4 regions of the Streptomyces sp. NPDC008150 genome follow, and region 3 is predicted to be linked to each of the others. Evidence: riboswitches for the same ligand, from Rfam matches in the RefSeq annotation. Region 3 holds a riboswitch; each other region holds the start of a gene.
What was found. Region 3 has a riboswitch for cobalamin ahead of ACFZA0_RS05380 (cobalamin biosynthesis protein). Riboswitches for the same ligand answer to the same signal wherever they lie in the genome.
Positions count from the first base shown of each region.

Region 1: it holds a riboswitch for cobalamin, as region 3 does, so the genes downstream of both, ACFZA0_RS36910 (CbtB-domain containing protein) here and ACFZA0_RS05380 (cobalamin biosynthesis protein) in region 3, are expected to answer to the same signal.
Region 2: it holds a riboswitch for cobalamin, as region 3 does, so the genes downstream of both, ACFZA0_RS29715 (ribonucleoside-diphosphate reductase subunit alpha) here and ACFZA0_RS05380 (cobalamin biosynthesis protein) in region 3, are expected to answer to the same signal.
Region 4: it holds a riboswitch for cobalamin, as region 3 does, so the genes downstream of both, ACFZA0_RS09975 (HoxN/HupN/NixA family nickel/cobalt transporter) here and ACFZA0_RS05380 (cobalamin biosynthesis protein) in region 3, are expected to answer to the same signal.

Region 1 is NZ_JBIBHJ010000025.1:65,031-67,218, reverse strand. Features, by position in the region: gene ACFZA0_RS36915 (DeoR family transcriptional regulator) at 84-845, shown strand; cobalamin riboswitch at 871-1,025, shown strand; gene ACFZA0_RS36910 (CbtB-domain containing protein) at 1,062-1,283, shown strand; gene ACFZA0_RS36905 (CbtA family protein) at 1,305-2,063, shown strand.
Region 2 is NZ_JBIBHJ010000014.1:187,897-190,084, forward strand. Features, by position in the region: gene mctP (monocarboxylate uptake permease MctP) at 1-247, shown strand, start outside; gene ACFZA0_RS29710 (GNAT family N-acetyltransferase) at 328-837, shown strand; cobalamin riboswitch at 897-1,089, shown strand; gene ACFZA0_RS29715 (ribonucleoside-diphosphate reductase subunit alpha) at 1,209-2,188, shown strand, end outside.
Region 3 is NZ_JBIBHJ010000001.1:1,237,439-1,239,626, reverse strand. Features, by position in the region: gene ACFZA0_RS05390 (inorganic phosphate transporter) at 1-265, shown strand, start outside; gene ACFZA0_RS05385 (hypothetical protein) at 297-518, shown strand; cobalamin riboswitch at 669-802, shown strand; gene ACFZA0_RS05380 (cobalamin biosynthesis protein) at 972-1,946, shown strand; gene ACFZA0_RS05375 (cobyric acid synthase) at 1,943-2,188, shown strand, end outside.
Region 4 is NZ_JBIBHJ010000003.1:147,893-150,080, reverse strand. Features, by position in the region: gene ACFZA0_RS09975 (HoxN/HupN/NixA family nickel/cobalt transporter) at 1-811, opposite strand, end outside; cobalamin riboswitch at 839-1,048, opposite strand; gene ACFZA0_RS09970 (metalloregulator ArsR/SmtB family transcription factor) at 1,129-1,497, shown strand; gene ACFZA0_RS09965 (LPXTG cell wall anchor domain-containing protein) at 1,620-2,188, opposite strand, start outside.

The DNA.
Region 1 (2,188 bases), on a different contig from region 3:
CACAGTAACGAACAAATTATCTGTTCGATACACCTCACTTCGAACAGCTTCACTGTTTGCCGACGGTGGTGTTGAATCGCCGCATGAGCACCGCGGAGCGCCATCGTCTGATCGCCCAGGCCGTCCAGGAGGAAGGGACGGTCACGGTCGGCGAACTCGCCGCGCTGACGGGTGCCTCGGAGATGACCGTCCGCCGCGACCTCGACCACCTGGCCGCACAGGGCGTCCTCGAACGAATGCGCGGCGGTGCCCGCACCCTCCTGCTGAGGGGGGACGAGCCGCCCTTCGCGCTGCGCGCCCACGAGGCCGTCGACGCCAAGCGACGCATCGCGGCGGAGGTGGCCTCGCTCGTCGCCGACGGGGAGACCGTCCTGCTGGACAGCGGCACGACCTGTCTCGAAGTCGCCCGCCTGCTGCGCGGACGCCAACTCACCGTCATGCCACTGTCGTTGCAGGCACTGAACGTCCTCGCCGACGCCCCCGAACAGACCGCCCTGCTGGTCCCCGGCGGCCGGCCCCGCGCCACCGAGGGCGCCCTCACCGGCCCCCTCACCCTCGCCTCCCTGGCGGCGCTGCGCTTCGACACCGCCGTGCTGGGCTGCTGCGGCCTGACCGCGGCCGACGGCATGACCGCGTACGACCTCGACGAGGCGGCGGTGAAGAAGGCCGCCGTCTCGTCGTCGCGCCGCGTCGTCGCCGCCGCCGACGGCAGCAAACTCGGCCGCACCGCCCACGCCCACGTGGGCCCCGCCGGCCTCGTCGACGTCCTGGTCACCGACACCACGGCACCCGCCGAGGAGACCGCGGCGTTCGAGAACGCGGGCACGACGCTCAGGATCGTCTGAACGGTCCCTGTCGCGGGCGCTCTTGGACGGGAACGTGCCAGGCGGTACCGTCATCGGGAATCGACGACGCAAGAACGGAAGCCGGTGGAAGTCCGGCACGGTCGCGCCACTGTGAACGAGGCACCTCCCGAAGGGAGTTGCCCGTGAGTCAGACCCGTAGCCGTCGTCCAGTGCACCACCGAGTTGGGACGCGAACTCCCAGAGGAGGGTCTGCCCATGGCGCAGCATGTCGCACCGCCGTCAGTCACCACCCCCGCACTCCCCGCCAAGCTGCCGCTGAAGGCGATAGCCCCGTGGGCCGTCTTCGCCGGCATCCTGATGCTGGTCCTGCTGTACTTCGTCGGCGCCGAGCAGGGCGCCACCTCCGTGTTCAGCGGCACGGACGTTCATGAATGGGTGCACGACGCCCGCCACCTTCTCGGCTTCCCCTGCCACTGACCCGAGGGACGCCGGACAACCATGAACTCCGCAACTGTCAGAAACCTCCTCGTACGGGGCATGCTCGCCGGTCTCGCGGCCGGCGTGCTCGCCCTGGTCGTCGCCTATCTGCTCGGTGAGCCGAGCGTGGACAGCGCGATCAGCTTCGAGGAGTCCCACGCCCACTCCCACGAGCACGAGGTGGAAGTCGTCTCGCGCTCGCTCCAGTCGACCGCCGGTCTCGCCACGGGCGTTCTCGTCTACGGTGTGGCCTTCGGCGGCATCGCGGCCCTCGCGTTCTGCTTCGCGCTGGGCCGTGTCGGCCGCTTCTCCCCGCGCGCGACCGCGCTGCTGCTCTCCGGCAGCGCGCTGCTCGCGGTGTACGTCGTGCCGTTCCTGAAGTACCCGGCCAACCCGCCCTCGGTCGGCGACCCCGACACCATCGGCCGGCGGACCGGCCTGTACTTCCTGATGATGGTGCTGAGCGTGCTCCTCGCGGTCGGCGCCACCCTGCTCGGCAGGCGTCTCGCGCCGCGGCTGGGGGCGTGGTGGGCGACGGTGGCGGCGCTGGCCGCCTTCGCGGTCGTCGTCGGGACCGCCTACGCGTTCCTGCCGGTGGTCAACGAGGTGCCGGCCGACTTCCCGGCGGCCCTGCTGTGGCGGTTCCGGCTCTCCGCGCTGGCCGTCCAGGCCGTGCTGTGGGGCGGATTCGGCCTCGTCTTCGGTGAGTTGGCCGAAAGGCTGATCAACCCGAAGTCGGCGCAGGCCACTTCGGGGCGGGCGGTCACCGCCGCGCACTGAGACACCGCACGCCGGGAGAGGACCCGCGGACGCGTCCGCGGGTCCTCTCCCGGCGTCGCGTCGATCGGCAACACGGGCCGTGCGCGCCGGAGTTGGCGACGGGCCGCCCCGGGTCTCACCGCCGC
Region 2 (2,188 bases), on a different contig from region 3:
CTCGCCGACCCAGGACCACTTCGGCGGGTCGTCGAAGGAGATCCCGGGGATCGGCGAGATCGGCTACATCGGGCTGACCGCGTTCGTGGCGAACGTGGTCGTGACCGTGGTGCTCACCTTCGTGTTCAACGCGTTCAAGGCACCGGCCGGCGTCGACGAGACCCGCGCCGACGACTACACGGCCGACGTGGGCGACCCGGGCGTCGAGCCGGAACTCCCGCCCGCCACCGCCGAACCGGCGCACTAGACAGGCGAGTTCGTACGGCGACGGGCCACCGGTCGATACCCGGTGGCCCGTCGCCGTACCGGGAGGCACACTCGTCGACCATGGACATCGTCATCCGGCCGGTCGTACCCGGCGAGCACACGGTCCTCGGCGAGATCACCGCGCAGGCCTACCTCGGGGACGGGCTGCTCGACTTCGCCGAGGACGACCCGTATCTGCGCGTCCTCAGGGACGTGGCCGGACGCGCGGCGCGGGCCGAGGTGCTCGTCGCCGCCGAGCCGCGGGGGGCGGTCCTGCTCGGGGGCGTCACCTACGTCGGCGGCCCCGGCCCGCTCGCCGACCTGGCCGGTCCCGGCGAGGCGGAGATCCGCATGCTCGCCGTGGCGCGGGACGCCCGCCGCCGCGGCGTGGGCGAGGCGCTCGTGCGCGCCTGCCTGGAGCGGGCGCGCGCCGGGGGCAGCCGGCGCGTCGTGCTGTCGACCCAGGACGGGATGCGGACCGCCCACCGGATCTACGAGCGGCTCGGCTTCCGGCGCGCCCCGCACCGCGACTGGCGCCCGCGGCCCGACCTGCCGGACCTGGTGCTGCTGGCGTACGAACTGGACCTCTGACGCCCGGCGGTACCGGGCGCACAGGCTTCCGGCGCCGCCCTGGATCGAGGGCGGACGACACAACATCTGGTGGTGGCGGCCTGCCCCGGCACAAGATGTATGCTCGTGCTCGCTGTCGTCGCAGGGGAATCCGGTGTGAATCCGGAACTGTCCCGCAACGGTGTACCTCGTACACGTATGCCCGCACGCTGTTTCACGGGCCCGCGCTCCCCGAGGTCAGTCCGACTACCTGCCGGCAGCGCGCCCCGGCCGTCCGGCCAGGGCGCCTGACGTCCGGGCCTCGCGGAATGGGCCGGTGGACGCGACGCCGCCGCGCGCTCGTGAACTGCCTTCTCCCCGCCGGGCCCCGTGCCGAGCGAGGGAGATCCCACGTGACCATCGCGCCAGCCGGTCCGGCGACCGCGACCCAGGTGGACGAGGACGGACCCGGTGCCGCTCTGCTGCGCACCCTGGCCGACCTGACCGCCGACCTCCCCGACGCCGACCCCGGCCGGGTCGCCGCCGCCGCGCTGCGCGGCCGGTCCGCCCGCGCCGACGAGGCGGAGCTGCGGGAGCTCGCCACCGAGGCCGCCGCCGGCCTGATCTCCGAGGACCCCGCCTACGCGCGGCTCGCCGCCCGGCTGCTGACCATCACGATCGCCGCCGAGGCCGCCTCGCAGGGCGTCACCTCCTTCACCCGGTCCGTCGCGGTGGGCGACCGCGAGGAACTGCTCGCCGAACGGACCGCCGCGTTCGTACGGCTGCACGGCGCGCGGCTCGACGCGCTGGTGGACCCGGCGGCCGACGACCGGTTCGGCTACTTCGGGCTGCGCACGCTGCACAGCCGCTACCTGCTGCGGCACCCCCTCACCCGCAAGGTGATCGAGACGCCGCAGCACTTCCTGCTGCGGGTCGCCTGCGGTCTGGCGGCCGACGAGAGCACCGCCGCCGTCGACGAAGTCGCCTCGCTGTACCGGCTGATGAGCCGCCTGGAGTACCTGCCCTCCTCCCCCACCCTCTTCAACTCCGGTACGCGGCACCCCCAGATGTCCTCGTGCTACCTCCTCGACTCCCCCGCCGACGAGCTGGACTCCCTCTACGAGCGCTACCACCAGGTCGCCCGCCTGTCGAAGCACGCGGGCGGCATCGGCCTCGCGTTCTCCCGGGTGCGGGCGCGCGGCTCGCTGATCCGCGGCACCAACGGGCACTCCAACGGCATCGTCCCGTTCCTGAAGACGCTGGACGCCTCGGTCGCCGCCGTGAACCAGGGCGGCCGGCGCAAGGGCGCGGCCGCGGTCTACCTGGAGACGTGGCACCTGGACGTCGAGGAGTTCCTCGAACTGCGCGACAACACCGGTGAGGACGCCCGCCG
Region 3 (2,188 bases):
CGGCTGGGGCACCGGTCTCGTCGCCGTCTTCCTGGTCGCCGCGTCCGCCGGCATCTACCTGTTGTCGCGCCGCCAGGTCGTCGACCACACCAACGTCGCCGCCCCCGACGCGGAGCCCGGCGTCGTCACCACCGCGCTCGCCGCCGTGGTGCCCCCGCCGACCGCGGCCGCGGCCGCGGAACTGACGGCCACCATCCCCGCCCCCGCCCAGGCAGCCGCGTCGGTCGTGTCCGACCCCGCGGCCCCGCCGACCGCCGCGGCCTGACCCGCCCCGACGAAGGAAAGAGACGAACGGCATGAACATCGACTGGGCGGCCCTCGGTTCCGTCTTCGGCGTCAGCCTCGTGGCCACCGTGGCCACCGTGGGCCTGTTCACCCTCGGCGTCGCCGGGCTCTCGCACCGCGAGCGGGCCCAGGCCCGGGGCGGCACGGCGGCCCTCGCGACGACCGGCGCGTACGTCTGCTTCGCGGCCTGCGTGGCGGCGGTGGCGTACGGGATCAGCCTGATCGTCGCCTGACCCACCGGCGACACCGCGGCCCCGCGACGGCGGGTGCGGGACGGCTCCGCCCTCCGCACCCGCCGTCGCGCGTGCCCGCCGCGCCGGTGCCCGTGTGGGCCTCAGCACACTCTCCCTCCGCAGGTCAACGGCAAGTTGACGGCTGTTCTCGGAGCGTGGTGGACTGCCGGGGCCATGTACGGCGGCAGAAGAGGAAGCCGGTGCGAATCCGGCGCGGTCCCGCCACTGTCACCGGGGAGCACTCCCCGGGAGCCAGGAACTCTCCCCGCCGGTCTCGTCGAACCAGGGCGTGGACACCCTGAGTGAGGACATACCGCGATGCCCGGCCGCCGTGCCCGTTCCCGTCGTGCCCCTTCCAACGCCCGTGCCCGTGCCCGCTCGTGCGCCGTTCCGCGTGACGGTGCCGGAGCCCGGCCGGCCCGTACTCCCTCCGACCCCTCGGGCGGCTGAGCGATGGGTGCCGATCGCGTCTTCGCGTACGGCGCCGCCGCCGGGCTCCTCGGTGACCTCGTCCTCGGCGACCCGCGCCGCGGGCACCCGGTGGCCGCCTTCGGGCGGGCCGCGGGTGCCGTGGAACGGGTCCTGTGGCGCGACCACCGCGGCCGGGGCGCGCTGCACACCCTCGTCTGCGCCGGCGGCGCCGTGGCGCTCGGCGCCGCCGCCGCCCGCGCCGCGCGCGGTTCCCGCGGTGCCTCGGTGGCGCTGACCGCGGCCACCACCTTCTGCGTCGTCGGCGGCACCTCCCTGGCACGCGAGGCGCGCGCGATCGGGCGGGCCCTCGACGCCGGTGACGTGGCCGCCGCGCGGGCCCGGCTGCCGCACCTGTGCGGACGCGACCCGCAGTCCCTCGACGCGGACGGCATCGCCCGCGCCGTCGTCGAGTCCGTCGCCGAGAACACCTCCGACGCCGTGGTGGGCGCCCTGGTGTGGGGCGCGGTCGCCGGGGTCCCGGGGCTCGTCGGGTTCCGTGCGGTCAACACGCTCGACGCGATGGTGGGTCACAAGTCGCCGCGCCACCGCCGGTTCGGCTGGGCCTCGGCCCGCCTCGACGACGTCGCGGGCTGGCCCGGCGCCCGGCTGACCGCCGTGCTCGCCGCCGTCTGCGGGGACCGCCCGCGCGACGCGCTGCGTGCCTGGCGCGCCGACGCCGCACTGCACCCGAGCCCCAACGCGGGCCCCGTGGAGGCCTCGTTCGCGGGCGCCCTCGGCGTGCGGCTGGGCGGCACGCTCTCGTACGGCGGACGCGTCGAGCACCGCCCCGTGCTCAACGGCGCGGGCCGCCCCGTCGCCACCGGGGACATCGACCGCGCCGTCCGGCTGTCCCGCCGGGTGGGCGTGGCCGCGCTCGGCGTGGCGGTGTCGGGGCGGCTGCTGGCGGACAGGGTGCTCACGGGGCACCGGACGACGACGAAGGGACGCAGGGCATGAACGGCGGGCTGCTCGTCGCCGGCACCACGTCGGACGCGGGCAAGAGTGTCGTCACCGCCGGGATCTGCCGGTGGCTGGTGCGGCAGGGCGTGAAGGTCGCGCCGTTCAAGGCGCAGAACATGTCGCTGAACTCCTTCGTGACCCGCGAGGGTGCCGAGATCGGACGCGCGCAGGCGATGCAGGCGCAGGCCGCCCGCGTCGAGCCCACCGCGCTGATGAACCCCGTCCTGCTCAAACCGGGC
Region 4 (2,188 bases), on a different contig from region 3:
CGTCCAGGGTGTCGAACAGGCTCATCCCGGCGGCGAACAGCAGCGGCAGGCACAGGATCGCGTACCAGGGCAGCCCGGCCGCGGCGCCCGAGCCTGCCATCACCATCAGCGTGACCTCCGTGGCGGTGTCGAAGCCGAGGCCGAAGAGGAAGCCGAGCGGGTACATCTGGCCGGGCCGGGTGATCGACTTGGTGAGGCGGCCCAGGACGCGGTTCATGAACCCGCGTGAGTCCAGGTGCTGTTCGAGCTTCCGCTCGTCGAACTGGCCCGCCCGCATGGAGCGGAACACCTTCAGGATGCCGAACAGGGCGACCAGGTTGAGGGCGGCGATCAGGTAGAGGAACCCGCCGGAGACGGTGGTGCCGACGACGCCCAGCGTCTGGTGGGCGCGCGAGCCGTCGCTCATCAGGGTGTTCGCGAGCTGCGCGCCGCCGGCCACCAGGGCGGCCATCACGACGACGACGCTGGAGTGCCCGAGCGCGAACCAGAAGCCCACGGACACCGGGCGCTTGCCGTCGGCCATCAGCTTGCGGGTGGTGTTGTCGATGGCGGCTATGTGGTCCGCGTCGAAGGCGTGCCGCATGCCGAGCGTGTACGCGGTGACGCCGAGGCCGATGCCGAACGCCTTGGTGCCGACCTCGTAGTGGTGCGGCTCGACGAGCAGGAACAGGATCCCGAAGGCGACGACGTGCAGGGCGACGATCACCGCCAGCAGTCCCGCGGTCTTGACGGTGTCCTCGCGGCGCCAGCGGAAGGACGCCGGGACGGCGGCCTTCACGGCGGTCGTGGACGTGCGTTCGGGCAGGGTCATGCGGTCACGCTCCAGCACCTCGTGGATCACTTCGTGAGATGCCGTGGCCGGTCTCCTGGCTTACGGGTCGAACGTCCGTGTCCCCGGCCTTCCCGGCCGCCTCACGGCGGTCAGTGGCCCGGCTCGCGCCGATGGGACGCGGACTTCCCGATCACAGTGGCGAGGGCCGCTCCGGCATGAATCCCCTGTTGAGGGACCGTCACCGGCTTCCCGAGCACCACGGCCCGCCCACCCTAGGTGCCGTCCGGGTCTCCTGCAAAGCTGCGTACTTGCGCAGGTATGGAAGATCACAGAGCGGGTGCTGCGAACATGGCCCCATGCATCTCGTCCCCGCGGACCGAGCGGACCGCCGCGTCATCGACGGCCACCGGGTGTGCGACGCCATCGCCGCGATCGGCGATCCGGGCCACGTACGCACCTGGGCCGACCGTTTCTCCCTGCTCGCCGACCCCAAGCGGCTCGCGCTGCTGCTCGCGCTGCAACGCACCGGGCCGCTCGCCGTGTCCGACCTCGCGGTCGCGACCGGCATGAACGACCCCGCCGTCTCCCAGGCACTGCGGCTGCTGCGCGCGGCCGGCGTCGTGGAGGGCGAGAAGGAGGGGCGGGTGGTGCGCTACCGGCTGGTCGACCTGGAGATGGGGTCGCTGCTCAAGCAGTGCGTGGCGGACGGCCCGCAGCACTCCTGACGCCCGGCTCCCGGCGTGCGCGCCGAACGCGAACGCCCCGTCCGTCCCCCGCGGTTGCGGGTGGACGGACGGGGCGTTCGTGCGTGCCTACTGCTCGGCGCTCACGCGCCTGCCGCCGTGGATCAGGAGCGGGCGGAGGAGCGACGGCGACGCGAGCCGATGAGGAGCGCACCGCCACCGGCGACCAGGACGGCCGCACCGATGGTGATCGGCATGGCGTTGCTGCCGCCACCGGTCTCGGCGAGGTCGCCACCGGTGGTGTCGCCGCCGGTGGAGGAACCGGCCGCGGCGGTGGTGGACGAGGAGGCGGCCGGGGCCGGGGCCGCGGACGTCTCGTCGGAGGCGGGGGCCGTGGTGGTGTCGTCCGACGGCGACGCCGACTCGCTGGTCTCGCCGCCCGCGGGGGTCGACGGCGCCGACTCGGTGGGCGTGCCGGTGGGCGTGTCGCTCGGGCTGGGCGACTCGGACTGCGTGGCGGTGCAGTCCTTGGTGCCGCCGTTCCAGGCCGCGATCAGCTTGTCGCCGATGACCGCGTGGTCCGGGCCGGCCGGCAGGTCGCCGTGCGTGAAGCCGTCGTTGGCGTTCAGGTCGCCGTCGTACTTCACCGCGCCCTTGTACAGGTCGACCTGGGCGTAGCAGCCGACGTCGGGGATGGCCACGTCGAGCGTGTCGGTCTTGCCGCGCTTGACGG